2 regions of the Kitasatospora sp. NPDC052896 genome follow, and region 2 is predicted to be linked to the other one. Evidence: riboswitches for the same ligand, from Rfam matches in the RefSeq annotation. Region 2 holds a riboswitch; the other holds the start of a gene.

Region 1 (14,445 bases), on a different contig from region 2:
TGGCCCAGCCCGTCGGGCGGGGGCGGCGCGCCCTGGTCGCCGCGGTAGCTGATCACCAGGGCCGGCAGGTTCAGCCGGTGCACGACCGGCAGCACGGGCAGCGCCTGCCGCCGGTCGGCCTGCGGTCCGTGCACGGCGATCACCCAGGTGCCGCGGACGGCCGGCAGGTACCAGGCGGGCAGCGGGCCCAGCTCGCCGTCGACCACCACGTCCATGGAGTCCAGGCCGCAGGACGAGACCGGGTCACCGCGCAGCACCCGCGGGGTCAGTTCGACGTCCGCGCTGTCGGCCGGGCCGCGGCCGGCGGTGAACTCCAGCCGGCGGGTCACGGTCCGCTGGTCGCCGCGCAGCACCGGGCCGACCACCGCGTGGCCGCCGGCCCACTCCAGCGCGTACCGGCCGCGGCGCAGGCTCTCGGTGGTCCGGGTGAGGGTGACCTCGTCGGCGCTGATCGACCGCACCCGCAGCGGCGGCTCCCCGGCCGCGGCGGGCTCGCCCCCGGCCCCCGGCTTCAGCGCGAGGTCGGACACCCGCCGCCCGAGCAGCAGCACGGCGACCCCCGCCGCGACGACGACAGCGGTGCCAGCGGCGACGACGGTTCCCCTACGCATGGCGCTCCCCGGGTGGTGAGTGGGTGACGCTCCCCAGTTCATCCCGTGAGCCGTGCGCCGGCCACCGCAACGCCGCCGTACGGGCAGCCTCCGCTACACCGGGAGGTCGGGGGCGGCGGTGGCGAGGAGGGCCCAGAAGCGGTGGTCGACGGGGGCGGCGGGGGGCCGGGGCTCCTCCGGGGCGGTGCCGCCCCAGTGGGAGGGGACCCGGTGTTCGGCCTGGAGGGCGGCCAGGACGCCGGCGAGGGCCTCGCGCGGGGCCGGGACCAGGCGGGCGACCGGCTTCAGCTGGGGCTGCCAGCGGCCGGCGACGCACTGGCGCAGGCACTGTTCCAGCTCCTCCTCGGCACCGGTGATCCGGACCAGGTCACGCAGCGTCAGACCGAGGGTCTCGGCGAGGGCGCGGGTCTCGTCGGCGTCGCCGGTCCAGCGTCCGGTGAGTTCGGCGTCGGCGTACGTCCGCGCGCCGACGCCGATCCGGGCGGCGGCCTGGTCCCGGCTCAGTTCGCGGGCGAGCCGGAAGTCGCGCAGCGAGGTCGGACGGACCCCCATCAGCTGTGCCACCGGGCACCAGAGCGCCCGGGCGAGTGCGATGAGCTCGGTCTCGCCGGGCCGGATCTCGCCGCTCTCCCAGCCGAGGACGTGAGCCGGCAGCAGCCGGACGCCGTGCGCGGCCATCGCCTCCGCCACCTGTTCGGGGGTCAGCCCGAGCCCGGCGCGGTGCGCCCGGGCGGCCTGCCGGGAGAACGGGACCGGGGCGGGGGCCGGGGAACTGCTGCGTCGCATGGGACGACGGTAGGGGCGCGGCCGAGCCCGCCCCCAGTCGCCGAACGCACGAAGCCGGGGAGCGGCCCCCGGCGGCGCCTTGGACGTATCACCAGCGCCGAGGCCGCGTCAGTGTCCGTTGCTCGGAGGTGGCGACGGTTCCGTCCGGTGTGATCAACCACTCCGGGGGCCCGGTTGACGCCCGGAACGGGCCCGTGATGGGATCCTTGGGCCAAACGGAGGCAAGCAGAGGAAGCCGGTGCGAATCCGGCGCGGTCCCGCCACTGTCACCGGGGAGTGCGTTCGAACGATGGTCACGGTGTCCCGCCACAGGGGCGTTGGAAGGCCCGGGCGCGCGTCCGTACCCGGGAGCCAGGAGACTCTCGCCCCCGCGACGTCGAGCCAGGGCGCGGACCCTGAGTGAGGACACGCACAGCATGCAGCCTGCTCCCCGGCCGGCACCGAGCGCCGTGGGGGTGCCGCTCCGTCAACCTCCCCGCGCCCGACGCCCGTACGCCACCGCGGCCGGCGGCTACGCGCTCGGCGCGGTCGCCGGTTACGCGGCCGACCTGCGGTTCGCCGACCCGCGCCGGGGTCACCCGGTGGCCGCCTTCGGCCGGGCCGCCGGCCGGCTGGAGCGCGCCCTCTGGCGCGACCACCGCGGCGCGGGGGCGCTGTACACCGCGCTCTGCGTGGGCGGTGTCACGGCCGCCGCGGTGACGGTGGAACGGCTGGTGGGACGGCGGGGCATCGCGGCGAGCGCCGCCACGGCGGCCGCCACCTGGACCGTGCTCGGCGGCACCTCGCTCACCCGCGAGGCCCGTACGATCGGCGCCGCCCTGCGCGCGGGCGACCTGACGGCGGCCCGGGAGCGCCTGCCCCACCTGTGCGGGCGCGACCCGAGCGCCCTGGACGAGCCGCAGCTGGCCCGCGCGGTGGTCGAGTCGGTGGCCGAGAACACCGCGGACGCCGTGGTCAACGCGCTGGTCTGGGGTGCCCTGGCGGGCGGCCCGGGCCTGCTGGCGTTCCGCGCGGTCAACACCCTGGACGCGATGGTGGGTCACCGGTCCCCCCGGCACCGGCGCTTCGGCTGGGCCTCGGCACGGCTGGACGACCTGGCCGGCTGGCCGGGCGCCCGGCTGACCGCGCTGCTCACGGTGGCCGCCGCGCCGCACCCGCGGACCGCCTGGCGGGTCTGGCGGCGGGACGGCTCGGCGCACCCGAGCCCGAACGCCGGCCAGGCCGAGTCGGCCTTCGCGGGCGCGCTCGGGGTCCGGCTCGGCGGCTCGCTGCGGTACGGGGAGAGGGTGGAGAACCGGCCGGTGCTGGGGGCGGAGTTGCGCCCGGTGGCCGTGGACGACATCGAGCGCGCCTGCCGGCTGTCGCGCCGGGTGGGCCTGTTGGCGCTGGCCGTGACGGTGGCCGGCCGCTGCGCGGGGCACCGGGTACGGGCGAGGGCGGCACGCGCCGCCAGGACGGGAGGTGGCAGCCGATGAGCAACGCACTGCTGGTCGCCGGGACGACGTCGGACGCGGGCAAGAGCGTGGTCACCGCCGGGATCTGCCGCTGGCTGGCCCGGCAGGGGGTGAGGGTCGCGCCGTTCAAGGCGCAGAACATGTCGCTCAACTCGATGGTCACCGCCGACGGCGCGGAGATCGGCCGGGCCCAGGTGATGCAGGCCGCCGCGGCCCGGGTGGAGCCCGAGGCGGCGATGAACCCGGTGCTGCTGAAGCCGGGCGCCGACGGCCGCAGCCAGGTGGTCCTGCTCGGCCACCCGATCGCGGAGGTCGGCGCGCTCGACTACCGAGAACGCAAACCCTTCCTGCTGGAAAAGGCCCTGGACTGCCTGGCCGACCTGCGCCGCCGCTTCGACGTGGTGATCTGCGAGGGCGCCGGCTCCCCCGCCGAGATCAACCTGCGCGACCGCGACATCGCCAACATGGGCCTGGCCCGGGCCGCCGACCTGCCGGTCGTGGTGGTCGGCGACATCGACCGCGGCGGGGTCTTCGCCGCGATGTACGGGACGCTGGCGCTGCTCTGCGCCGAGGACCAGCGGCTGGTGGCCGGCTGGCTGGTGAACAAGTTCCGCGGCGACGCCCGGCTGCTCGGGCCCGGCCTGGACATGCTGCACGAGCTGACCGGCCGTCCGGTGCTGGGCACCCTGCCGATGCTGGCGGGTCTCTGGCTGGACGCCGAGGACTCGCTCGACCTGTCCACCGCCGTCGAGCGCGCGGACGTCGCGGGCCCGTACGGCGCCGACGTGCTGCGGGTCGCCGTGCTGCGCTTCCCCCGGCTGTCCAACTTCACCGACCTGGACGCGCTCGCCCAGGAGCCCGGCGTGCTGGTCCGCTGGGCCACCCGTCCCGAGGAGCTGGCCGACGCGGACCTGGTGGTGCTGCCCGGCACCCGGGCCACCGTCGCCGACCTGGCCTGGCTGCGCGAGCGCGGCCTGGCCGCACCGCTGCGCGAGCGGGCGGCGGCCGGGCGGCCGGTGCTCGGGGTCTGCGGCGGCTACCAGATGCTGGCTCGGCGGATATCGGACGGGATCGAGTCGAAGGCGGGCCGGGTCGAGGGACTCGGGCTGCTGCCGACCACGGTCGAGTTCGGGCCGGAGAAGGTGCTCGGCCGACCGGTCGGCGAGGCCTTCGGCGAGCGGGTCGAGGGCTACGAGATCCACCACGGGGTGGTGACCGTCGAGGGCGGCGAGGCCTTCCTGGACGGCTGCCGCGACGGCGCGGTCTGGGGCACCACCTGGCACGGCGCGCTGGAGAACGACGGGTTCCGCCGGGCTCTGCTGCGCGAGGTCGCGGCGCTGGCCGGGCGGGCCTTCGTGCCGGCACCGGACACCTCGTTCGCCGCCGCCCGGGAGGCCCGGCTGGACCGGCTGGGCGACCTGATCGAGGAGCATGCCGACACCGCCGCGCTGTGGCGGCTGATCGAGGGCGGGGCCGGGGCCGGGCTGCCGTTCGTCCCGCCGGGGGCTCCGGCCACCCGCGTCCTGGAAGGTGACCTCCTGTGAGTGACGTCCGATACCCGTTCACCGCCATCGTCGGCATGGCCGACCTCCGGCTCGGGCTGCTGCTCAACGCCGTCTCGCCGGCGGTCGGCGGGGTGCTGGTGCGTGGCGAGAAGGGCACCGCGAAGTCGACCATGGTCCGCGCGCTGGCCGGGCTGCTGCCGTCGATCGCGGTGGTGACGGACTGCCGGTTCGCCTGCGACCCCACCGCCCCGGACCCACAGTGCCCGGACGGGCCGCACGAGGCTCCCGGTGTCGACCGGCCGGCCCGGCTGGTCGAGCTGCCGGTCGGCGTCACCGAGGACCGCATCGTCGGCTCGCTCGACCTCGAGCGCGCGCTCGCCGAGGGCGTCAAGGCCTACGAGCCGGGCCTGCTCGCCCAGGCGCACCGCGGGGTGCTCTACATCGACGAGGTGAACCTGCTCCAGGACCACGTGGTGGACCTGCTGCTGGACGCCGCCGCGATGGGCCGCTCCTACGTCGAGCGCGAGGGCGTCTCGGTGCGGCACGCGGCGCGGTTCCTGCTGGTCGGCACGATGAACCCGGAGGAGGGCGAGCTGCGGCCGCAGCTGCTCGACCGGTTCGGGCTGACCGTGGAGATCGCGGCCACCCGGGACCCGGCGGAGCGGGCCGAGGTGGTCCGCCGCCGGCTCGCCTACGACGCCGACCCGGCCGGCTTCGCCGCCCGGTTCGCCGCCGAGGAGCGGGAGCTGGCCGAGCGGATCGGCGCCGCCCGGGCGCTGCTGCCCGCGGTCGGGCTGGGCGACGCGGCGCTGCGCCAGATCACCGCGGTCTGCGCGGCCTTCGAGGTGGACGGGCTGCGTGCGGACATCGTGATGGCCCGGACCGCGGTGGCGCTGGCCGCCTGGGCCGGCCGGACGGCGGTGACCGAGGAGGACGTCCGACAGGCCGCCCGACTGGCGCTGCCGCACCGGCGACGGCGCAACCCGTTCGACGCGCCGGGACTGGACGAGGAGCAGCTGGACCGGACGCTGGCCGAGCACGCCGAGCAGCCGGACGAGCCCGAGCCCGACGGGGACGGCCCGGACGGCGACGGGCCCGACGGCGGCGGGCCCGACGGCGACGGACCGGAGCAGGACGGCCCCGGGGACGGCGGTCCCGACGGCGGGGGCGGCGCGCCCGAGCCCGCCGGTCCCCCGACCCCGGACGCGGCCACCCCGGCCCCCGACAGCCCGCGGGACGTCCCCGCGCCCCCCGCACCGCGCCCCGCCCCCGCCCGCGAGTCCGCTCCCGTGGCGGCCGGCGAGCCCTACCGCACCAAGCTGTTCAAGGTCCCGGGCACCGGCCGCGGCGCCCAGGGCCGCCGCTCCCCCGCCGAGACCGACGGCGGCCACACCATCCGCGCCCGCCGCCCGGCCGGCCCGCTGACCCGGCTGCACCTCGCCGCCACCCTGCGGGCCGCCGCCCCGCACCAGGTCGCCCGCGGCCGCGCCGGACGGGCCCTGCTGCTGCGCCACGACGACTTCCGCGAGCAGGTCCGCCAGGGCCGGGAGGCCAACCTGGTGCTCTTCGTGGTGGACGCCTCCGGCTCGATGGCCGCCCGGCAGCGGATGGCCGCCGTCAAGGGCGCCGTGCTGTCGCTGCTGATGGACGCCTACCAGCGCCGCGACAAGATCGGCATGATCACCTTCCGCGGCCGGTCGGCCGAGCTGGCGCTGCCGCCGACCTCCTCGGTGGAGGTGGGCGCGGCCCGGCTGGAGCGGCTGCCCACCGGCGGACGGACCCCGCTGGCGGCCGGACTGCTGCGGGCCCACGAGGTGCTGCGGGTGGAGCGGTTGCGCGATCCGCTGCGCCGTCCGCTGCTGGTCGTGGTCACCGACGGCCGGGCCACCGGGGGTTCCGCCGCGCTGGCCGAAGCCGGACGGGCCGCCGGGCTGCTGGCCGCCCAGGGCACCGCGGCCGTGGTGTTGGACTGCGAGTCGGGACCGGTCCGGCTCGGCCTGGCCCGCACCCTGGCGGGCCGGCTGAACGCCTCCGCGGTCACCCTGGACGAGCTGCGCGCCGACGGCGTGACCGCCCTGGTGCACGCGCACCGCTCCGCCACCACCCACCGAAAGGCAGCGTGACCCGATGCCGCAGGGCAAGCCGGACGTCATCCCCGACGACGGTCTGACGACCCGTCAGCGCCGTACCCAACCGATCACCGCCGTGCACACCGGCCCCGGCAAGGGCAAGTCCACCGCCGCCTTCGGGCTGGCGCTGCGGGCCTGGAACCAGGGCTGGCCGATCGGGGTGTTCCAGTTCGTCAAGTCGGCCAAGTGGAAGGTGGGTGAGGAGAACGCGCTGCGGGTGCTGGGCGCCTCGGGCCAGGGCGGCACGGTCACCTGGCACAAGATGGGCGAGGGCTGGTCCTGGGTGCAGCGCGACATCGAGTCCAGTGAGGAGGCCGCGCGCGAGGGCTGGGCGCAGGTCAGGCGCGATCTCGCCGCCGAGACCTACCGGCTGTACGTGCTGGACGAGTTCACCTATCCGCTGCACTGGGGGTGGATCGACCTGGACGAGGTGCTGGAGGTGCTGCGCGAGCGCCCGGGCAACCAGCACGTGGTGGTCACCGGCCGCAACGCGCCCGAGCGGCTGCTCGAACTCGCCGATCTGGTCACCGAGATGACCAAGGTGAAGCACCCGATGGACGCCGGCCGCAAGGGCCAGCGCGGGATCGAGTGGTAGCCCGGTAGTCCGATGCGCATCCCCCGTCTCGTCATCGCCGCGCCCTCCTCGGGCGCGGGCAAGACCACCGTGGCCACCGGGCTGATGGCGGCGCTGTCCGCCCGCGGCCTGACCGTCTCGCCGCACAAGGTCGGCCCGGACTACATCGACCCGGGCTACCACGGCCTGGCCACCGGGCGCCCCGGGCGCAACCTGGACGCCTTCCTGTGCGGGCCGGAACGGATCGGCCCGCTCTTCGCGCACGGCGCGGCGGGGGCGGACGTGGCGGTGGTCGAGGGCGTCATGGGGATGTTCGACGGCGCCTCCGGGAAGGGGGAGTTGGCGTCCACCGCGCACGTCGCGAAGCTGCTGCGGGCACCGGTGGTGCTGGTGGTGGACGGCTCCTCGCAGTCCCGCTCGGTGGCCGCCCTGGTGCACGGGTTCGCCTCCTGGGATCCCGAGGTGCGCCTCGCCGGGGTGATCCTCAACCGGGTGGCCTCCGACCGGCACGAGCAACTGCTGCGCGAGGCACTGGAGGAGGGCTCGGGCGTGCCGGTGCTGGGTGCGGTGCGGCGCACGGCGGCGGTCGCCACGCCCGCGCGGCACCTGGGGCTGGTGCCAGTGGTCGAGCGCTCGGCGGAGGCCCTGCGGGCCGTTCGCGACATGGGCGAACTCATCGCCGCCTCGGTCGACCTGGACGCCGTGCTGGCGCTGGCCCGGTCGGCGCCGGACCTCGCCGAGGGGGCCTGGGAGCCGGCGTCCGAGGTCACCCCGGTGGCCGGCCCCCGACCGCGGATCGCGCTGGCCGCGGGGGCGGCGTTCTCCTTCTCGTACGCGGAGAACGCCGAACTGCTGGCGGCGGCCGGGGCGGAGGTGGTTCCCTTCGACCCACTGCGGGACACCGCACTGCCCGGCTCGACGGCGGCCCTGGTCATCGGCGGGGGATTTCCCGAGGTCTACGCCGCCGAACTCAGCGCCAACGCCGAACTGCGCTCGGCAGTGGCCTCGTTGGCTGCCTCGGGTGCGCCGATCGCCGCCGAGTGCGCCGGACTGCTCTACCTGGCACGGGAGTTGGACGGCCGCCCGATGTGCGGCGTACTGCCGGCCGAGGCCCGGATGACCGAGCGGCTCACCCTCGGCTACCGCGAGGCGGTCGCCCTGCACGACAGCCCGCTGGCGGCGGCCGGCACCCGGGTGCGCGGCCACGAGTTCCACCGCACCACCTGCACCCCGACCGCCGGCCCGCTCCCCGCCTGGGGCTGGCGCACCCCCGCCGGCGCCCCGCACACCGAGGGCTTCACCACCCCGGCCGTGCACGCCTCCTACCTGCACCTGCACTGGGCGGGCGCCCCGCAACTGGCCGAACGCCTGGTCGCCCGGGCCGCCGCGGGCCCGGGCGGGGGCCGGGAGACGGCCTGAGCGGACCACCCGGACCCGGCCACCCCGTCGCCGCTCCACCTCGACGGCCGGCTGGCGTACCGCCGTTGACGTGCGGGATCGGCCCGGTCAGGTGGCCGGCGGCCGGGGAGGCGAGACAGTGCGCCGTCCCCGTGATGTCCGCCGGCGTACCGGCACGCTCGTCGAGCGCGTCGGCGATGTTGGCGGCGGTCGACGACCTGCTGCGGCACGAGCAGCGGTTGCCGGACGCCACCCTGGGCCCGGCCGAGCAGGCCGCGAACTGGCCAGCCTGCTGGGGCTGCCGCTGACCGGCCTGCCGAGCGGCCCACCCAGCGCGGCCCACCCGGCGAGCAGGACGCCTGACAGGGCGCCAGCAGGCTTTTCCCGGCGGGACGCCGCCCTCCGGGAAGCCGTTGGTGCGCGACCCCTTGTCAGTGCAATGTGACACGGCTAACTTGTGGCGCATCTTGTTTGATTCTGGGCGGACCTGATGGTTTTTCTGGCCCGCCCGGCCCCCCACCCTCAGGAGTAAACATGCTCCCGCTACGCCGTTCGGGCTCCCGGGCCACCCGCGCCCTGCTCGCCCTGGCGCTCGCCCTCCCCGGGCTCGGCGCCGTCACCGTCCTGGACGCCCCCGCCGCGCACGCCCTGGACAACGGCCTCGCCCTCACCCCACCGATGGGCTGGGACGACTGGAACAGCTTCGGCTGCAACGGCACCGAGGCCCTGGTCAAGGAGACCGCCGACTTCATGGCCTCCTCCGGCCTGCGCGACGCCGGCTACCGGTACGTCACGGTCGACGACTGCTGGATGTCCCGCAGTCGCGACGCCAACGGCAACCTCGTCCCCGACCCGCAGAAGTTCCCCGACGGCATGGCCGCCACCGCCGCGTACGTGCACAGCAAGGGCCTCGAGTTCGGCCTCTACGAGAGCCCCACCCTGCACACCTGCCAGGGGTTCCCGGGCAGCCTGGACCACGAGCAGCAGGACGCCCGGACCTTCGCCTCCTGGGGCGTGGACTTCCTCAAGTACGACAACTGCCTGGCCAGCGACCCGTCCCAGCGGGTCGGTGACGAGAAGCTGCCGCTGGAGACCCGGGACGGCTGGATGCGCGACGCGCTCGCCGCCACCGGGCGCCCGGTCGTGCTCAGCCTCTCGCTGCAACCGCAGGCGCAGGGCGAGACCCCGTGGGTGTGGGGCAGGAGCGTCGCCAACATGTGGCGGATCGACGGCGACCGGGACAACTCCTTCGCCGGCCTGCTCCGGCTGGTCCACGACGACCTGGACAAGGCCCAGTACGCCGGCCCCGGTGGCTGGAACGACATCGACATGCTCGCCACCGGCAACGAGTCGAACCCGAACCCCGGCGAGTCGCTGACGTACGACCAGTCGAAGTCCGAGCTGTCGCTGGCCTCGGTGCTGGCCGCGCCGCTGATCTCCGGTGCCGACCTGCGCTCCGCCGCCACCGCCGCCGACCCCGGCGACCCGATCTCCTCGCAGTTCCTCGGCCTCTACCTGGACAAGGACGTGATCGCGGTCGACCAGGACGCGCTGGGCGTCCAGGGCACCGAGGTGTCCGACAACGGCGGGCTGGACGTGCTGCGCCGGCCACTGGCCAACGGCGACGTCGCGGTGGTGCTCTTCAACGAGAACAGCGCGCCGGCCACCGTCTCCACCACCGCCTCCGCCGTCGGCCTGCCCGCCGACGCGGCCGGCTACCAGCTCAGCGACCTCTGGGCGCACACCGTCTCCACCAGCTCCGACGGCACGATCAGCGCCCAGGTGCCGGCCGGCGGCTCGGTGATGTACCGGGTCTCGGCGGCGCCGCTGACCGTCGCCCCGTCGCACGCGCTGGTCTCGCAGTCCTCCGGGCGCTGCCTGGACGCCTACGACAACCAGACCGCGCCCGGCACCAAGCTGGAGATCTGGGACTGCGACGGCGGTGCCAACCAGGCCTGGTCCGCCACCTCGGCCGGCGACCTGCGCGCCTACCAGGGCACCGAGTGCCTCGGCGCGGCGGGCGGCAGCTTCGCCTGGGGGACGAAGGCGGAGCTGGAACCGTGCGACGGCAGCGCCGGCCAGAAGTGGACGCTCAACCCCGACGGGACGGTCACCACGCCGAGCCAGTACGGGGTCTGTCTGGACGTCACCGGCGGCAACCTGCCGTCGGGGAACGTGAACGGCACGCAGGTGGAGGTCTACGGCTGCAACGGCGGTGCCAACCAGCGCTGGTCGCAGGAGTAGTCGCACGAGCGTCGGCCGGCTCCGAGGACGGGCCCGCGGCCCGGCCTCGGAGCCGATTGACTCCCCCGGACGGGCATGGTGGGATTCCCGGGCGCGGAGGGAGAAACCACATGGTCAGCGCCGGGAGCGACGTGCGGGTCGTGGTGGGGGTGGGAGCGAGCGGCGGTGTCGGCGCCGACGAACTCCTCGCGCTGATCAGCGCCGCGCTGGAGGAGGCTCGCCTGCCGCTCTCCGCCATCGCCCAGCTGGCCACCGTCGAGGCCCGGCTCGACGAGCCCGGCCTGGTGGCCGCGGCGCGCAGCCTGGCGGTACCGCTGGTCGGGCACCCGGCGGCGGCGCTGGCCGAGGTCGCGGTGCCGCACCCGTCGACGGCGGTGCTGGCGGCCACCGGGACGGCGAGCGTCGCGGAGGCGGCGGCGCTGCTCGGCGGGCGGCGGCTGGTGCTGCCCAAGCGGAAGTCGGCCCGGGCCACGGTCGCACTGGGCGCCGCCGTGGAGCCCGATCTGCGGCACCACGGAGACGCCGAGGTCCGCACCCCCGGCCTGGTCGACCTCGCGGTGAACGTCCGCACCGGCACCCCGCCCGGCTGGTTGCGCGAACGGCTCGCCGCCTCGCTCGCCGACCTCGCCGCCTACCCCGAGCAGGGCGCCGCCCGGGCCGCGGTGGCCGCCCGGCACGGCCGTCCGGTGACCGAGGTGCTGCTCACCTCCGGTGCGGCCGAGGCCTTCGTGCTGCTCGCCCGCACCCTGCGCCCGCGCCACGCGGTGGTCGTGCACCCGCAGTTCACCGAGCCCGAGGCGGCACTGCGGGACGCCGGGGTCGAAGTACGGCGGGTGCTGCTCTCCCCCGCCGACGGCTTCCGGCTGCGCCCGGGCGCGGTCCCCGAGGAGGCCGACCTGGTGGTGATCGGCAACCCCACCAACCCGACCTCCGTCCTGCACCCGGTCGGCTCGCTGGCCGCGCTGGCCCGGCCCGGCCGCACCCTGGTGGTCGACGAGGCCTTCATGGACACCGTGCCGGGCGAACCGGAGTCGCTCGCCGGGATGCGTGAACTCCCGGGCCACGTCGTGGTGTTGCGCAGCCTGACGAAGACCTGGGGGCTGGCCGGACTGCGCATCGGCTACGTCCTCGGGCCGGCCGACCTGATCGCCGGCCTCGCCCGTGCCCAGCCGCTCTGGCCGGTCTCCACCCCCGCCCTGACCGCCGCCGAACTCTGCAGCACCCCCGCCGCGCTGGCCGAGGCCGAGCGGGCCGCACGCACCACCGCCGCCCACCGCGCCCACCTGCTGGGCGGGTTGGCCGCCCTGCCGGCGGTCCGGGTGCACGGCGAGCCCGCCGCGTCGTTCGTGCTGATCGAACTCCCGGGTGCCACCGAAGTCCGCGCCCGCCTGCGCGACGGCGGCTTCGCCGTCCGCCGGGGCGACACCTTCCCCGGCCTGGGCCCAGACTGGCTGCGGATCGCCGTCCGTGACCCGGAGACGACCGACCGCTTCCTCGCGGCGCTGGCGACGGTCCTGCCCGCCGTCCGGAACCGGACCTGAGCCGGGGTGGGGCCCCCCCCCCGGGGGGGGGGGGGCCCCCCCCCGGCGCCGGGGGGGGGGGGGCCGGCCCGCCCCCCCCCCCCCCGCCGGGCCCCCCCCGCGCCCGCGCACCCCCCGCCCGGGGGCACCCGGGCGGGGCCCCGCGCCCCCCCCCCCCCCCCCCCCCCCCCCCGCGGGGGGGGGGCCCCCCCCCCCGGGGGGGGGCGCCCCCCACCGCCGTGCTCAGGCGAGGACGGTCCGGACCGTTCCCGCGGCCACCGTTCGGCCACCCTCGCGGACGGCGAAGCCGAGGCCGGGCTCCAGCGGGACGGGCTGGCCGAGGGTGACGGTCAGCTCGACCGTCTCGCCCGGCAGCGCCAGCCCGGCGCCCCCGGGCAGCTCGACGTCGCCGACCACGTCGCCCGTCCGCAGGTAGAACTGCGGGCGGTAGCCGCTGGTGATCGGCGTGCGGCGGCCGCCCTCCGCCGTCGACAGCAGGTGCACCCGCGCGGTGAAGCGGGTGTGCACCGAGGTGCCACCGACCGCCGCGACGACCTGTCCGCGGCGGACCTGCCCGCGCTGCACACCGCGCAGCAGCAGCGCGACGTTGTCGCCGGCCTCCGCGGACTCCATCGTCCGGCCGAAGGTCTCGACCCCCGTGACGACGGAGACCAGGTCCGCGCCGTAGCCGAGGACCGCCACCCGGTCGCCCACCCGCACCCGCCCGCGCTCGACCGCGCCGGTCACCACCGTGCCGCGCCCGGTGATGGTGAGCACGTTCTCGATCGGCAGCAGGAACGGCGCGTCGGTGTAGCGCACCGGCGTCGGGACGTACGCGTCCACCGCGTCCAGCAGCTCCAGCAGGGCCGCCGACCACCGCGGGTCGCCCTCCAGCGCCCGCAGCCCGGACACCCGGACCACGGGCAGGTCCGCGCCGTCGTAGCCGTGGGTGGTCAGCAGCTCGCGGATCTCCAGCTCGACCAGCTCCAGCAGCTCGGGGTCGCCGGTGTCGGCCTTGTTGAGCGCGACCACGACGTGCTCGACGCCGACCTGACGCGCCAGCAGCACGTGCTCGGCGGTCTGCGGCATCACCCCGTCCTGCGCGGAGACGACCAGGATCGCGCCGTCCAGCTGGGCGGCACCGGTGATCATGTTCTTCACGAAGTCGGCGTGGCCGGGCATGTCCACGTGGGCGTAGTGGCGGGTCGCCGTCTCGTACTCGACGTGGGCGATGTTGATGGTGATGCCGCGGGCGGCCTCCTCGGGAGCGCGGTCGATCCGGTCGAACGGGACGAACGCGCCGCCGCCGCGCTCGGCGAGCACCTTGGTGATGGCGGCGGTGAGGGTGGTCTTGCCGTGGTCGACGTGACCCATGGTGCCGATGTTGAGGTGCGGCTTGGTCCGCACGAAGGCCTGCTTGGCCATGACGGGATCTTCTCCTGGAGTCGTCAGCCTGGTGACGGGACCTCTGTGACGGGCCGACCTTCCCCGTCCGAGGTCCCGGGACGTCCCGGGGAAGGTCAGCTTCGCGCGCCGTCGAATGCGGCCGCGTCGAAAGCGGCTGCGACTGCCAGGGCAGCAGCCATCGCGCCCGCGACTGCGGGGAGTTCGGCGATGGCGTACTGGAACATGTGGCCCATCCTGCCCATCCGGGAGGCGGGGCGCCACCGGTTTTCCGGGCGGCCCGGCTGTGGGACCGCGCGCCCAGCGGCCAGCCCGGCCGGCCGCCCTCGGCGAACGCTCCGCATACCACCGGCACCAGCACCGCAAGGTCGGTAGGCGCACCACCGGGTCACCCTCCAGCGGGGAAAATCCGGTGGCACCTGATTCCCCGTCTGCTAGCTTCTGGGCAAAGTATCCACTGGAATCCATGGAGAAAATCGTGCACAGAGCAGCAAAGTTCACCGGCGCGGCACTGGTTTCCGCGGTACTGATATCCGGCTGCTCCGGTCACGGCGGCAGTGGCGACGCCAGGCCCAACGGCCAGGCGGGTACCGACGGGCCCACCGCCACCTCCTCGCAGCCGTCCCCGGCCGGAGCCCCGGCCGCCGGCGCCGCGAACGGCGACTCCCTCGACGGCGTCTACACCGCCCGGACCACCGACGGCCCCGTCGGCCTGTTCGTCCACCGGGGCAAGGCCGCCGTCTACAGCGACAACGGCAAGCGCGCCTGCACCGGCACCATCAGCCAGGACGAGGCGCCGGCCACCCTCGCCCTCAACTGC
Region 2 (14,445 bases):
CTGGACGCGGCCGGCGTGCCGTACGAGGTGGTGCCCGGCGTACCGGCGTTCGCCGCCGCGGCGGCCGCGCTGAAGCGCGAACTGACCGTGCCGACCGTCGGCCAGACGGTGATCCTGACCCGGATCGCCCAGCAGGCCACCCCGATGCCCGAGGGCGAGGACCTGGCCACCCTGGGCCGCAGCGGAGCACTGCTGGTGCTGCACCTGGCCGCCCGCTACGTGGAGCGGATCGTGGCGGAGCTGCTGCCGCACTACGGCGCCGACTGTCCGGCCGCGGTGGTCGCGATGGCCAGCCGCCCCGACGAGCTGGTGCTGCGCGGGACCCTGGCCGACATCGCCGGCCAGGTCAGGGAGGCGGGGGTGATCCGCACCGCGGTGATCCTGGTCGGCCGCACCCTGGGCGCCGAGCAGTTCCGGGACAGCCACCTGTACTCGACCGACCGCGACCGCTCCTGCCAGCTGTAGCCCTCTAGCCGGCGTCGCGGTCAGGGACGTCAGGGAGCTGCCAGCCGCCGCCCCGGTCCTCCTTCGCGTGGCGCGCGACGAGATCGGGGAGGCGCAGGGAGCAGGCCAGCGCCGCGAGGGCGTGAAAGGCGTCGATGGCCCGCTGGTTCGTGGGCATGGCCAGGCGCAGCAGGCGCGGTTTCACCGCGGCCTGGATCTCGTCGACGAACGGCCGCAGCACGGTGTCGTAGTTCGCCAGGGCCGTGGGCAGGTCGTGGGCGTGCCGGTTGATCTCACCGGCCAGGACGTATGCGCCGACCAGGCCGCCGGAGATCCCCATGCCGCTGTACGGGGATGCGCAGTGTGCGGCATCGCCGACCAGGACCACGCGCCCCTGGGACCACGTGTCCGTGCGCACCTGCACGACCTCCTGGGAGTAGAAGCTCTCGGTCTCCACCATGCCTTCGAGGAACCGCTCGGTCTGCCAGCCCGCGTCGCGGAACCGCTCGGTCCAGAACCGCTTCTGGCGCTCGACCGGCTCCCGGTGGACGGCTGAGGCTTCCGAAGACCGCTCCCGCAGCGCGAAGTAGACCTGGGTCTCGGTCGGGTTGTGACTCCTGCGCATGATCATCCGGCCGCCGGGGGCGTGGTAGGTGTCCCGGATGTTGCCGTCCGACGCGATGCGCGGGATGAACCAGTAGGCCAGGTGGATTCCCAGCGGCCGGTACGGATCGGCGGAGCCCGGCGGAAGGATGGCCCGGCGGATGCGCGATCCCTGCCCGTCCGCACCGACCAGGAGGTCGAACTCGTCGCAGGAGCCGTCGGAGAAGTGGGCGACGACCCTCTTCTCGTCCTGCTCGAAACGCTCCACGCTGATGCCGAACACGTGGTCCACGCCGTCCTTCGTCGCGTCGTGGAGGATTTGTACCAGGTCCCCGCGCATGATCTCGTACTCGGACGTCAGGGTCTGCCGGCCCCTGCCGGAGGTGTTGGCCATGATCGTCCCCCGCACCCTGCCACGGGCGTTCACGAAGGCGACACCGGGCTCGTCCACGAGCCTGCTCCTGACGGCGTCGAGGAGCCCCATGCGCTCGACGGCGGCTATGCCCTGGCCGCGAAGGTCGACCTGGGCACCCGTGGCCCGCAGCGCCGGGAAGCGCTCGACGACGGTCACCCGGTGACCTCCCCGGGCGAGCCAGTGGGCCAGAGCCTGACCGGCGATCCCGCCGCCGCAGATGAGGACCCGCAGGGAGGTGGTTCCTGGTCCGAGCGTCATGCCGCACACCATTTCTATCGGTGATAGTTTCCCTTTGAGAGAGTCACCTATCAGCGATAGGTTGTCAAGGTGGCGAAAATGAACCGCGAGACCGTCCTCTCCTCCGCGCTCGACCTGCTCGACGAGGTCGGCCTGGACGCCGTCAGCACGAGACAGCTGGCGAAGCGACTGGGCGTCGAACAGCCGTCGCTCTACTACCACTTCCGCAACAAGAAGGAGCTGCTCGGCGCCATGGCCGAAGCCGCCATGGCACCCCATGCCACGGCCCCGCTGCCGGAGCCCGACGACGACTGGCGCGACTGGTTCCCGGAGAACATGCGCAGCTTCCGGCGGGCCCTGCTGATGCGCCGCGACGGCGCACGGCTCCACGCCGGCAGCATGCCCGGCGGAGCGGACCTCGACCGGCTCGCCCACAAGACGGCGTTCCTGATCGCGTCGGGCGTGCCGGAGCGGGCCGCTTGGACGGCGATGCTGGCCGCCGGCCGTTTCACCCTGGGCAGCGTCCTGGAGGAACAGGTGGACGCCGACCGCGGCGACGGCGCCGACCGCACGGCCGACGTCCCACCGATGGATCACGAGTCGGCCTTCGAGGCCGGACTGGCCCTCATCCTGGACGGCTTGGCACGTCACGTCGGGCGCGAGTAGGAACCGGACCCGCGACCCGCTGACCGTCCCGCAGCGGCCGCGGCGGTACGGTCGTCGGGCGCCCCAGCCACGCCGGCCCCCGCGGACCCGGCCCCGACCGGTGGAAGGAACCCCGTTGAAGCAGCACGTACTGATCCTCGGCGGCACCACCGAGGGCCGCCGGCTCGCGGCCGAGCTGGCCGGCGACCCCGCGCTGCGGGTCACCAGCTCGCTGGCCGGCCGGGTCGCCGAGCCCCGGCTGCCGGCCGGGGAGGTCCGGGTGGGCGGCTTCGGCGGCGCGGTCGGCCTCGCCGACTGGCTGCGGTCGGAGCACGTGCACACCCTCGTCGATGCCACGCACCCCTTCGCCCAGGCCATCAGCCGCAACGCGGCCGAGGCGGCCGCCGCCGTCCGCGTTCCCCTGCTCGCGCTGCGGCGGCCCGGCTGGGTCCCGGTCCCGGGCGACCGCTGGCACCCGGTGGACTCGCTGGCCGAGGCCGCCGCCGCGCTGCCCGCTCTGGGCCGCCGGGCGCTGCTGACCACCGGGCGGCTCGGGCTGGCGGCGTTCGCCGCGGTGCCCGGAGTGCACCTGGTGGCACGTTCGGTCGACGCCCCCGAACCGCCGCTGCCGCCGAACCTGGAGGTGCTGCTGGCCCGCGGCCCGTTCGGGCCGGCGGACGAGCGGGAGGTGTTCCGGCGGTACGGGATCGACCTGCTGGTCACCAAGGACAGCGGCGGCGCGGCCACCGCGCCCAAGCTGGCGGTGGCCCGGGAGCTGGGGCTGCCGGTGGTGATCGTCCGACGGCCGGCCGCCCCGGCCGGGGTGCCGGTGGTGCCGGACGTCGCGGGCGCTCTGGACTGGCTACGGGCCCGCTGAGGTACCGTCAGCTCCCGACCGTGCACGGTCGGACACCGCGACCCCGGCCCGGACCCAGTCGCCTGGCCGGAACTCCCACCCACCACCTGAGGAGCCCTGGTGGCACACCGGATCAAGGACATCGCCCTCCCCGACCAGAGCGGCCGACTGGCCGTGGTCACCGGAGCGAACAGCGGGATCGGCTTCGAGACGGCCCGCCGGCTGGCGCTGGCGGGGGCGGAGGTGGTGCTGGCCGTCCGGACCGCCGCCAAGGGCGAGACGTCGGCGGCCCGGATCCGCGCCGACCTGGCGGAGTCGACCGACACCAGCGGCAAGGCCGGCTCGGTGACCGTCGAGGTGCTGGACCTGGCGAGCCTGGAGTCGGTGGCCGACTTCGCCGCCCGGCTGACCGAGCAGGACCGGCCGCTCGACCTGCTGGTCAACAACGCCGGGGTGATGGCCGTCCCGAGCCGGCACCTGACCCGGGACGGCTTCGAGCTGCAGTTCGGCACCAACCACCTCGGGCACTTCGCGCTCACCAGCCGGCTGCTGCCGCTGCTGCGCCGCAGCGGCGCGCCGCGGGTGGTCTCGGTCAGCAGCCTGGCGGCGCACTTCGGCCGGATCGACCTCGGCAACCTCAACTCCGAGCGCGGCTACCACGCATGGGAGGCGTACGGGCGCTCCAAGCTGGCCAACCTGATGTTCACCCAGGAGCTGGCCAGGCGCAGCCGCCGGCACGGCTGGGGCCTGCGGGCCAACGCCGCGCACCCGGGCTTCACCCGGACCAACCTGACGTCCAGCGGGCCGATGATGGACCGCGCGCCCCAGCGGGCCGCACTCAACGTCAGCGAGTGGCCGGCGATGATCCCCGGCCTCACCCAGGAGACGGCCCGCGGCGCGCTGCCCTCCCTGGTCGCGGCCACCAGCCCGCGCGCGGTCAGCGGCGGGTACTACGGACCGGACGGCCCCGGCGGGCTGACCGGGCTGCCGACCACCGCCCGGCCCCCGCGGCAGTGCCGGGACCTGGCTCGGGCGGCGCAGCTGTGGGAGGCCTCGGAGCGGCTGACCGGGGTGACCTTCCCGGGCTGACCCGCCGTCCACCGACGACAGCCGACCCCACCCGCCGGCCCGCCTCCCCCGGGGAATAAATGCGGTACCCGTTGTCGGTACCGACCGGTACCTTCTTAGGTGTTGGCCCGGAGCGGTCGGCTGTCGAGCAGGGGACGACAGCCGACACCTCCTGACCATTGGTTTCGAGGAATCCCGCTGACCAGCAGGTCCGGCGCCTCCCTCGGCAGCATGCACGGCCTGCGTTACGGGGGTGAGCGGGGTGCCTCGCCATCACGGGGATGAGAGGTAGCGAAATGACGCGGTACGGGGGGATCCAGCAGGGTCGGGCAATCGCACGAACAGTCGTGCTGTCTGCTGGTGCGTCGGGTGAGGACACCAGCTGGACCTGACCGCCCGAGCAGTACGGCCAGGTCCCGGGGCCCCTCGGTGTGAACCGAGGGGCCCCTCGCCCTTTCAGCTCTCCGGGTAGCGGCGCGGGGTCCAGACCACCTCGCTGCCGTCGGCGCGCCGAACGGCCCGGGTCTGCGAGGAGCCGACCAGCAGGATGGTCCGCATGTCGACCTCGGCCGGGTCCAGCTCGCCGAGCCGGACGGTGCGCACCCGCTCCTCCGGGCCGCCGACGTCGCGGGCCAGCACCACCGGGGTGTCCGGCGCGCGGTGCTCCAGCAGCACGTCGCGGGCCAGGCCGACCTGGGTGGTCCGGCTGCGCGAACCGGGGTTGTAGAGCGCGAGCACCAGGTCGGCGGCGGCCGCCGCGCGCAGCCGCTCGGCCACCACCGCCCAGGGCTTGAGCCGGTCGGAGAGCGAGACCACGGCGTAGTCGTGCCCGAGCGGGGCACCTGCCCGGGAGGCCGCCGCGTGGGCGGCGGTCATGCCCGGAACGATCCGCACCGGCACCTCGCGGTACGGGTCGGCGCAGGCCGCCTCCAGCACGGCGGTGGCCATCGCGAAGACGCCCGGGTCGCCGGAGGAGACCACCGCGACCCGACGGCCGCGCCGGGCCAGGTCGAGGGCGAACTCGGCGCGCTCGGCCTCGACCTTGTTGTCGGAGCCGTGCCGCCGCTGACCGGCCCGGACCGGGACCCGGTTCAGGTAGGTGGTGTAGCCCACCAGGTCGTCGGCGGCGGCGAGTTCACCGCGAGCCTCGGGGGTGAGCCAGAGCGGGCCGGCCGGGCCGAGCCCGACCACGACCACACTGCCCCGGTCGGCCCGTGCGTCGTCCTCGGTGGCGGCCGGCAGCCCGATCCGGCTCGGCAGCACCGCCAGCGAGAAGTACGGCACGCTTTCCGGATCCACCTCGGCGAGCGGCGCGGTGCGCTCCCCGGCCATGGTGGCCCGCTCGACGAACTGCGCCTCCGCCAGCCGCCCGGAGCGCTCCAGGGCCCGCCGCACGGTGGGGAAGGTCCGGCCGAGCTTGAGGATCGCGGCCGAGTCGGTGGCCGCCAGCCGGGCGGTCAGCTCCTCCTCGGGCAGCGTGCCCGGCAGGATGGTCAGCACCTCCTCCGCCTCCACCAGCGGCCGCCCGAGCCGGGCCGCCGCGGCGCTGACCGAGGTCACCCCGGGGACCACCTCGGTCGGGTAGCGGTCGGCCAGCCGCTTGTGCATGTGCATGTACGAGCCGTAGAACATCGGGTCGCCCTCGGCGAGCACCACCACGTCGCGCCCGGCGTCCAGGTGCGCGGCCAGCCGGGCCGCCGCCTCCGCGTAGAACTCGTCCATCGCCCCGCGGTAGCCGCCCGGGTGGTCGGTGGTCTCGGTGGTGACCGGGTAGACCAGCGGCTCCTCCAGCTGTCCCTCGCGCAGGTAGCGGGCGGCGATCGAGCGGGCGATCGAGCGGCCGTGCCGGGCGCTGTGGTACGCCACCACGTCGGCCTTGCCGATGAGTTCGGCGGCCCGCACGGTCATCAGGTCCGGGTCGCCGGGGCCGAGGCCGACCCCGTAGAGCCGCCCCACCGAATGCTGACGGTCCGTCATTCCACTTCACTCGCAATCGCGTTGAGCGCGGCAGCGGCCATCGCGCTGCCGCCACGGCGCCCGCGGACCACCAGGTACTCCAGGCCCGAGGGGTGTTCGGCCAGCGCCTGCTTGGACTCGGCCGCGCCGACGAAACCCACCGGCACGCCGATCACCGCGGCCGGCCGGGGCGCGCCCGCCTCGACCATCTCCAGCAGCCGGAACAGCGAGGTCGGCGCGTTGCCGACGGCGACCACCGAGCCGGCCAGCCGGTCCCGCCACAGTTCCATCGCGGCGGCGCTGCGGGTGGTGCCCAACTCCGCGGCCAGGCCCGGCACGGCGGGGTCGGAGAGGGTGCAGACGACCTCGTTGTCGGCGGGCAGCCGCTTGCGGGTGACGCCGCTGGCCACCATCGAGACGTCACACAGGATCGGCGCGCCGGCCCGCAGCGCGGACCGGGCGGCGGCCACCACGCCGGGACTGTAGAGCAGGTCGGCGACCAGGTCGGTCATCCCACAGGCGTGGATCATCCGTACCGCGACCTGGGAGACGTCGGCGGGCAGGCCGGCGAGGTCCGCCTCGGCGCGGATGGTGGCAAAGGACTCGCGGTAGATCGCCGCACCGTCCTTCTCGTACTCGATCACGTGGTCCTCCGGGCGGCGGCGACCGCTGCCACCATCTGTTGGGTCGTCACTTCTGTTCCACTGTCGTCGTACTGGCGCACCGCGACGCGGTAGCCGGAGCCGGTGGCCAGCACGTCGACCCAGCGGCCGGCGGGGTGGCCGCAGCGCCGCTCGCAGCCGGACCAGTGCACCGGGAGCAGCCGCGCCTCGCCCGGCGCGTCCGCCGCCAGCGCCGTCGCGGCGTCCGCGCGCACGTCGGCCAGCGACTTGGCGCAGCCGGGCGCGCCGGTGCAGGCACTGGCCTGCTCCCACGGCGAGCGCGGGTCGGTGCGCAGGCCCGCCGCGGCGAGCCCGGGCAGCGCCGCCGGGTCGGCCCCGGGCAGCACCACGCCGCGCCAGGGGGTGATCCGCAGCTCGCCGCGGGCGGCACCGGCCAGCGCCCGCCACTGCTCGACGCTCGCCCGTCCGAACCGCAGCCCCACCGAGAGGGCGCCGCCCCCGGCCACCGCGCCGACCACCGGCCGGGTCCCGGGCAGCGCGGGCAGCGAACGCCACGGCAGGCCCTCGGCACCCAGCCGCTCCGCCAGCAACGAGCCGTCCGGGTCGGCCTCGCGCACCCGCCAGGCGCCGCTGCGCAGCCGGACGAACTCCTCCGCCGCCCGCAGCGCCAGTCGTGGCCCGTCCGCGAGCCCGGCGAGCTCCGCGACGCGCGCGGACCGCCCGAGCCGCAGCCAGGCGCCGGCACCCGCCGGCCGTGCGATCAAGGTCACATCGGCGTCCAGCGCCGCGACGTCGCCGCGCCCGTCGTCCAGCGCGAAGAGGAACCGTCCGGACAGCTCCCGGGCGGTCTCGCTGCCGCGCAGCAGCTCGTCCAGTTCGCATACCCACGGCCGCAGTTCCGCGAAACCCACGCCGTCCAGCCCGGCCAGCGGCGAGGCCACGATGTTGCGCACCCGCTCGTGCGACTCCGAGGGCAGCAGCCCGACCGCCCGCAGCCGCGCGGCGAGTTCCGCGCCGGCGTCCGCCGCCAGGCCGCGCAGCTGCACGTTGCCGCGCGAGGTGGTCTCCAGCTCGCCGTCCCCCAGCGCCTGAGCGGCCTCCGCCAGCGCGAGGGCCTGATCGACCGCCAGCAGCCCGGCGGGGACCCGCACCCTGGCGAGCCCGCCGTCGTCCGCCGCGTGCAGCCGCAGCGCCCCCGGGCAGGCGTCGTCGCGCCCCCGGCCGGCCCGCACGGGGGCAGCCTCGGGCGGCGTGGGAGTGGCTGACATGGCGGCGAGCATACCGATGATCCGACCGGACGTATGCCCCGCTACCAGCGTGATCCATGTCTCCGGCGTCCCTCGGCGCGCTGTGTGCTTCGTCCCGTTGCCGGCCACCCGCCGGCACCGAGGCTCTACTATGTCGCCGGGCGGGCCGGCTGGTTCGCCCTCGCCAGCGACGGCGCAAAGGGGAGGAAACCGGTGTGAAACCGGTGCGGTCCCGCCACTGTGACCGCGGCTCACCGGCCGCGGGAGCCAGGAACTCCTGCCGTCCGTGATTCTTACGGGGCGCGGACCCCGAGGAAGGCTAGCCGTATGCGCTGCCCTGCCCTGCCCGTTCCCGAGGGCCTGCCCGTTCCCGGCGCCCTGCCCCTCCCCGCCACCCGCCGTGGGAGGGCCGCCGCGTGATCCTGCTGCTCTCCACCTCCGACACCGACCTGCTCTCCGCCCGCGCCAGCACCGGCCCGGTCGGCTACCGCCTCGGCAACCCCGCCCGGCTCACCCCCGAGGACCTGCCCGCCCTGCTGGAGGGCACCGACCTGGTGGTGGTCCGCCTGCTCGGCGGCCGTCGCGCCTGGCAGGAGGGGCTGGACGCGCTCCTCGCCGGCCCCCGCCCGGTGATCGTGCTGAGCGGTGAACAGGCGCCGGACGCCCAGCTGATGGAGCTCTCCACCGTCCCGGCCGGCCTGGCCGCCGAGGCGCACGCCTACCTGGCGCACGGCGGCCCGGCCAACCTGGCCGAGCTGGCCGCCTTCCTCTCCGACACCGTGCTGCTCACCGGCCACGGCTTCGCCGCCCCCGCCTCCGCGCCCGACTGGGGCCCGCTGGAGCGCACCGCGCGCCGCGCCGAGGGCCCGCGGGTCGCGGTGCTCTACTACCGAGCCCACCACATGAGCGGCAACACCGCCTTCGTGGACACCCTCTGCGCGGCGATCGAGGACGCCGGCGGCCAGGCGCTGCCGTACTACTGCTCCTCGCTGCGCGGCGCCCCGGCCGAGCTGCTGGCCGAACTCGGCCGCGCCGACGCCATCGTGACCACCGTGCTGGCCGCCGGCGGCACCCGCCCGGCGGACGCCTCGGCCGGCGGCGACGAGGAGGCCTGGGACGCCGGCGCGCTCGCCGCGCTGGACCGGCCCATCCTGCAGGCGCTCTGCCTGACCTGGCCGCGCGCCACCTGGGAGGGCAGCGACGACGGGCTGTCGCCGCTGGACACCGCGACCCAGGTGGCGGTGCCGGAGTTCGACGGTCGGCTGATCACCGTGCCGTTCTCCTTCAAGGAGCTGGACGAGGACGGCCTGACCGTCTACGTCGCCGACCCCGAGCGCGCCGCCCGGGTCGCCGGGATCGCCGTCCGGCACGCCCGGCTGCGCCACATCCCGCCCGCCGAGCGGCGGTTGGCGCTGGTGCTGTCCGCCTACCCGACCAAGCACGCCCGGGTCGGCAACGCGGTCGGCCTGGACACCCCCGCGAGCGCGGCCCGGCTGCTGCGCCGACTGCGCGCCGAGGGTTGGGACATCGGCCCTGAGGACGGCCCGGACGCACTGCCCGGCCTGGTCCCCGCGGAGGGCGAGCACGAGGGTGACGCGCTGATCCGCGCCCTGATCGACGCCGGTGGCTACGACCAGGACTGGCTCACCGAGGACCAGCTGGCCCGCAACCCGGTGCGGATCCCGGCCGCCGACTACCGCCGCTGGTACGCCGAGCTGCCCGCGGGCCTGCGCGCCGACGTCGAGGAGCACTGGGGTCCGCCGCCCGGCGAGCTCTACCTGGACCGCAGCCGGAACCCCGACGGTGACCTCGTGCTCGCCGCGCTGCGGGCCGGCAACCTGCTGGTGCTGGTCCAGCCGCCGCGCGGCTTCGGCGCCAACCCGGTGGCCATCTACCACGACCCCGACCTGCCGCCCTCGCACCACTACCTGGCCGCCTACCGCTGGATCGGGGCGGCCAGCGAGGACGGCGGCTTCGGCGCGGACGCCATCGTCCACCTGGGCAAGCACGGCAACCTGGAGTGGCTGCCCGGCAAGACCGCCGCGCTCTCCGCCGACTGCGGCCCGGACGCGGCGCTCGGCGACCTGCCGCTGATCTACCCGTTCCTGGTCAACGACCCGGGCGAGGGCACCCAGGCCAAGCGCCGCGCGCACGCCACCCTGGTCGACCACCTGGTGCCGCCGATGGCCCGCGCCGACTCCTACGGCGACATCGCCCGCCTGGAGCAACTCCTCGACGAGCACGCCAACATCGCCGCGATGGACCCGGCCAAGCTGCCGGCCGTCCGGGCCCAGATCTGGACCCTGATCCAGGCCGCCCGGCTGGACCACGACCTCGGCCTGGACGAACGCCCCGAGGACGACGGCTTCGACGACTTCCTGCTGCACGTCGACGGCTGGCTGTGCGAGGTGAAGGACGCCCAGATCCGGGACGGTCTGCACGTGTTGGGCCAGGCGCCGGCTGGCCCGGACCGGGTCAACCTGGTGCTGGCCATCCTGCGCGCCCGCCAGGTCTGGGGCGGCGTGCGGGCGTTGCCCGGCCTGCGGGAGGCGCTCGGCCTGGACGAGGCCGCGCTCACCCTCGGCGCCACCGACCAGGCCGAGGCGCGGGCCCGGGAGTTGGTCGAGGCGATGGAGGCCGAGGGCTGGGCGCCCGGGGCGGTGGCGAAGGTCGCCGCCGGGCTGCCGGACGCGGTGGCCGAGGTGCTGGACTTCGCGGCCCGCCAGGTGGTTCCCCGACTCGCCGCCACCTCCGACGAGTTGGACGCCGTGGTGCACGCGCTGACCGGTGGCTTCGTGCCGGCCGGCCCGTCCGGTTCGCCGCTGCGCGGGCTGGTCAACGTGCTGCCGACCGGCCGCAACTTCTACTCGGTGGACCCGAAGGCGGTGCCCAGCCGGCTCGCCTGGGAGACCGGGCAGGCGCTGGCCGCCTCGCTCGTCGAGCGCTACCAGGCGGACAACGACGGCGAGTTCCCGCCCTCGGTCGGCCTCTCGCTCTGGGGCACCAGCGCGATGCGCACGGCCGGCGACGACATCGCCGAGGCCTTCGCGCTGCTCGGCATCCGGCCGGTCTGGGACGACGCCTCGCGCCGGGTCACCGGCCTGGAGCCCATACCGCTGGAGGAGTTGGGCCGCCCGCGGATCGACGTGACGCTGCGCATCTCCGGCTTCTTCCGGGACGCCTTCCCGCACGTGGTCGCGCTGCTGGACGACGCGGTCCGGCTGGCGGCGGCGCAGCAGGAGGCGGACACCGAGAACTTCGTCCGGGCCCACGTGCAGGCCGACCTGGCCGAGCACGGTGACGAACGCCGGGCCACCGTCCGGGTGTTCGGCTCCCGCCCGGGCACGTACGGCGCCGGGCTGTTGCAACTGATCGACAGCCGGGACTGGCGGACGGACGCGGACCTCGCCGAGGTCTACACGGTCTGGGGCGGCTACGCCTACGGCCGCGGCCTGGACGGCCGACCGGCCCGCGAGGAGATGGAGACCGCGTACCGGCGGATCACCGTCGCGGCGAAGAACACCGACACCCGCGAACACGACATCGCCGACTCGGACGACTACTTCCAGTACCACGGCGGCATGGTGGCCACCGTCCGGGCGCTCACCGGCTCCTCCCCCGCCGCCTACGTCGGCGACTCCACCCGGCCGGAGACGGTCCGCACCCGCACCCTCACCGAGGAGGCGGCCCGCGTCTTCCGGGCCCGGGTGGTCAACCCGCGCTGGCTGGAGGCGATGCGGCGGCACGGGTACAAGGGCGCCTTCGAGATGGCCGCCACGGTGGACTACCTGTTCGGCTACGACGCCACCACGGGCGTGGTGGCGGACTGGATGTACGAGCGGCTGACCCAGGAGTACGTGCTCGACCCGGTCAACCGCGAGTTCCTCACCGGCGCCAACCCCTGGGCCCTGCACGGGATCAGCGAGCGCCTGCTGGAGGCCGCCGACCGCGGCCTGTGGGCCGAGCCGGACCCGGCCCTGCTGGACGAGCTGCGCGCCGCCTTCCTGGCCGCCGAGGGCGACCTGGAGGACGACGGCACCGAGGGCTGACCCCCGACGGCCGTGGGCCGGCCGGGCGTCGAACGCCCGGCCGGCCCCTGCTCGGCGACCCGACCCGGCGCCCGCTCAGCCGCCGGCGACCGCGAACGGACCGCCGGCCCCGAAGACGATCTCGGCGAAGCGCTCGCCGATCCGGCGGTGGCCGGCGGGGTCCGGGTGGAGCTGGTCGGGCAGCGGCAGCTCGGCGAAGTCCGCCTCGCCGTAGAGCGAACGGCCGTCCAGGTAGTGCAGGTTCGGGTCCTCGGCCGCCCGCTGCGCGGTGATGCGGGCGAGTTCGTCCCGGATCACGTTGAGCGTCAGCCGCGAGCGGTCCGACGGGTCACCGAGGGCCCGGAAGCTCAGTTGCCGGCCGTCGAAGTCCGGCACGATGGGGCCCGGGGTGTCCTCCTGGATGGGACAGAGGACGGGCGAGACGACCAGCAGCGGCGTACCGGGGTGCCCCTCGCGGATGGTGTCGAGGAAGCCGTGGACCGCCGGCGCGAAGGCACGCGGCCGCATCAGGTCGGTGTTGACCAGGTTGATGCCGATCTTGACGCTGATCAGGTCCGCGGGGGTGTCCCGCATCGCGCGTGCGACGAACGGGTCGAGCAGGGCGTTGCCGCCCAACCCCAGGTTGGTCAGCTCCACGCCGCCCCGGGCGGCGGCCAGCGCCGGCCAGGTCGTGGTCGGGCTGTCGGCGTTGGAGCCGTGGCTGATCGAACTGCCGTGGTGCAACCACACCTTGCGACCGAGGTCGGGCGCGTCCTCGACCGGGGCGTCGGTGCGCAGCGCGATCAACTCGGTGATCTCGGTGTGCGGCAGCCAGATCTCGACGTCCTTCAGGCCGGCGGCCAGCCCGGCGAACCGGGCGGTGCCGGGCGGGCCGGGACGGGTGACCGCGGACCAGCTGGCCATGTCGACGGTCTGCAGGTTGCCGCCGGCCACGCTGGCCCGACCGGCCGGCCTGCCGTCGACCACCAGGTCGTACACGCCGTCCGGCCGGGTCGGGCCGCCCTGGTAGGCCGTCTTCGTGGCGAGCACGTCCAGCTCGACGGCGGTGGCCCGGGTGCGGAAGGCCAACCGCACGCCCGAGGGCTGCGCCTCGACCATGGCCAGGTACCCGTCGGGGAACTGCCGCCGGGCCCAGCCGGGCAGCCGGTGCGGCAGCACACCGTGCGCGGTGCGTTCCACGTCGAGGGCGCCACGCAGCAGGCGCGGTTCGATGGGTGTGGTGATCCAGTCTGTCACCTGGGCAGCCTGCCAGCCGGCCGCCCGATCCGCACACGGTTTTCCCCCCGGCGGGCCGGGTGAGCACGGTCCGCCCGGCGCTGTGCCGCGGTCACGCCTCAGTCGTGCGGCGGCAGCCCGCCGAGCCGGTGGTCGGCGACGTTGAACGCCTCCTCGACCAGGTGGCGCAGGTGCCCGTGCCGCAGCGCGTAGACCACCCGGCGGCCCTCCTTGCGGGTGGCGACCAGTCCGGCCAGCCGCAGCTTCGCCAGGTGCTGGCTGACCGAGGGCCGGGCGGCACCACAGGCCTCGGTCAGCGTGCTGACGTCCGCCTCGCCCGCCACCAGGCGCTGCAACAGCGCGAGCCGGGTCCGGTCGGCCAGCAGCCCGAGCACCTCGACGGCGACGTCCAGCCGTTCCCGGGGGTCGATCCGCAGCGTGGGGTGTTCCACCGGCTCCGCCCTGCGCACATGTGCGGTCATGCGCACAGCTTACGGGCGCGGTCGCCACCGCCGGGCGTGGCCGCGGGCGGGCCGGTCCGCACGGCCGACCCGCCCGCCACGCTCACGCCACCGGGATGGAGACCAGCACCGAGTTGGTCGCCAGGTCCCGCACCTCGAAGTGGTTGATCTCCCCGGGGTGGTAGCCGGTACCGCCCGAGGTGTCCAACTCGGTGACCGGCTGCGCACCGTAGCCGGCCGGGGAGATCTGCCAGCTGGTGACGGTCTGCGGCGCGCCGCCGTCGGCCGGCACGGCGAGCAGCGAGCAGTTCCGCGGCCCGGTCACCCCGGTCAGTCTGAGGTTGATCGCACTGCCCCAGCCCTCGCCGGTCACCCCGACGGAGGCCCGGGTCCCGTCCGCGCCGGTCGCCGAGTACCAGACGGCCGCACTCGCGCTCTGGTGCGCACCGGAGTCGATCACCGTGGCGGTCACCGCCGGCCCGCCGACGATCAGCACCGCCGCGGCCGCCAGCAGCGCCAGTCGCCGAGCCCGCTGCCGCCGCCGGGCGCCGCGGACCTCGGCCAGCGTCCGTGCCAGCAGCCGCGGGCTCGGGCCGGCGAGCACGGCGCTGGGCACGGCGTCCGGT

What was found. Region 2 has a riboswitch for cobalamin ahead of cobN (cobaltochelatase subunit CobN). Riboswitches for the same ligand answer to the same signal wherever they lie in the genome.
Region 1: another riboswitch for cobalamin. It lies ahead of ACIGXM_RS13765 (cobalamin biosynthesis protein); the one in region 2 lies ahead of cobN (cobaltochelatase subunit CobN).

The regions. Positions count from the first base shown of each region.
Region 1 is NZ_JBITZU010000005.1:227,723-242,167, reverse strand. It holds gene ACIGXM_RS13775 (alpha/beta hydrolase) at 1-611, opposite strand, end outside; gene ACIGXM_RS13770 (transcriptional regulator) at 705-1,397, opposite strand; cobalamin riboswitch at 1,625-1,759, shown strand; gene ACIGXM_RS13765 (cobalamin biosynthesis protein) at 1,814-2,872, shown strand; gene ACIGXM_RS13760 (cobyric acid synthase) at 2,869-4,395, shown strand; gene ACIGXM_RS13755 (putative cobaltochelatase) at 4,431-6,479, shown strand; gene cobO (cob(I)yrinic acid a,c-diamide adenosyltransferase) at 6,484-7,080, shown strand; gene ACIGXM_RS13745 (cobyrinate a,c-diamide synthase) at 7,093-8,478, shown strand; gene ACIGXM_RS13740 (hypothetical protein) at 8,613-8,765, shown strand; gene ACIGXM_RS13735 (glycoside hydrolase family 27 protein) at 8,992-10,701, shown strand; gene cobC (Rv2231c family pyridoxal phosphate-dependent protein CobC) at 10,812-12,242, shown strand; gene tuf (elongation factor Tu) at 12,465-13,646, opposite strand; gene ACIGXM_RS13720 (hypothetical protein) at 14,104-14,445, shown strand, end outside.
Region 2 is NZ_JBITZU010000003.1:478,040-492,484, forward strand. It holds gene cobM (precorrin-4 C(11)-methyltransferase) at 1-465, shown strand, start outside; gene ACIGXM_RS10705 (FAD-dependent oxidoreductase) at 470-1,720, opposite strand; gene ACIGXM_RS10710 (TetR/AcrR family transcriptional regulator C-terminal domain-containing protein) at 1,799-2,365, shown strand; gene ACIGXM_RS10715 (cobalt-precorrin-6A reductase) at 2,481-3,221, shown strand; gene ACIGXM_RS10720 (SDR family oxidoreductase) at 3,321-4,289, shown strand; gene ACIGXM_RS10725 (precorrin-2 C(20)-methyltransferase) at 4,725-6,245, opposite strand; gene ACIGXM_RS10730 (precorrin-8X methylmutase) at 6,242-6,868, opposite strand; gene cobG (precorrin-3B synthase) at 6,865-8,127, opposite strand; cobalamin riboswitch at 8,269-8,394, shown strand; gene cobN (cobaltochelatase subunit CobN) at 8,511-12,143, shown strand; gene ACIGXM_RS10745 (GDSL-type esterase/lipase family protein) at 12,219-13,379, opposite strand; gene ACIGXM_RS10750 (ArsR/SmtB family transcription factor) at 13,478-13,840, opposite strand; gene ACIGXM_RS10755 (anti-sigma factor family protein) at 13,923-14,445, opposite strand, start outside.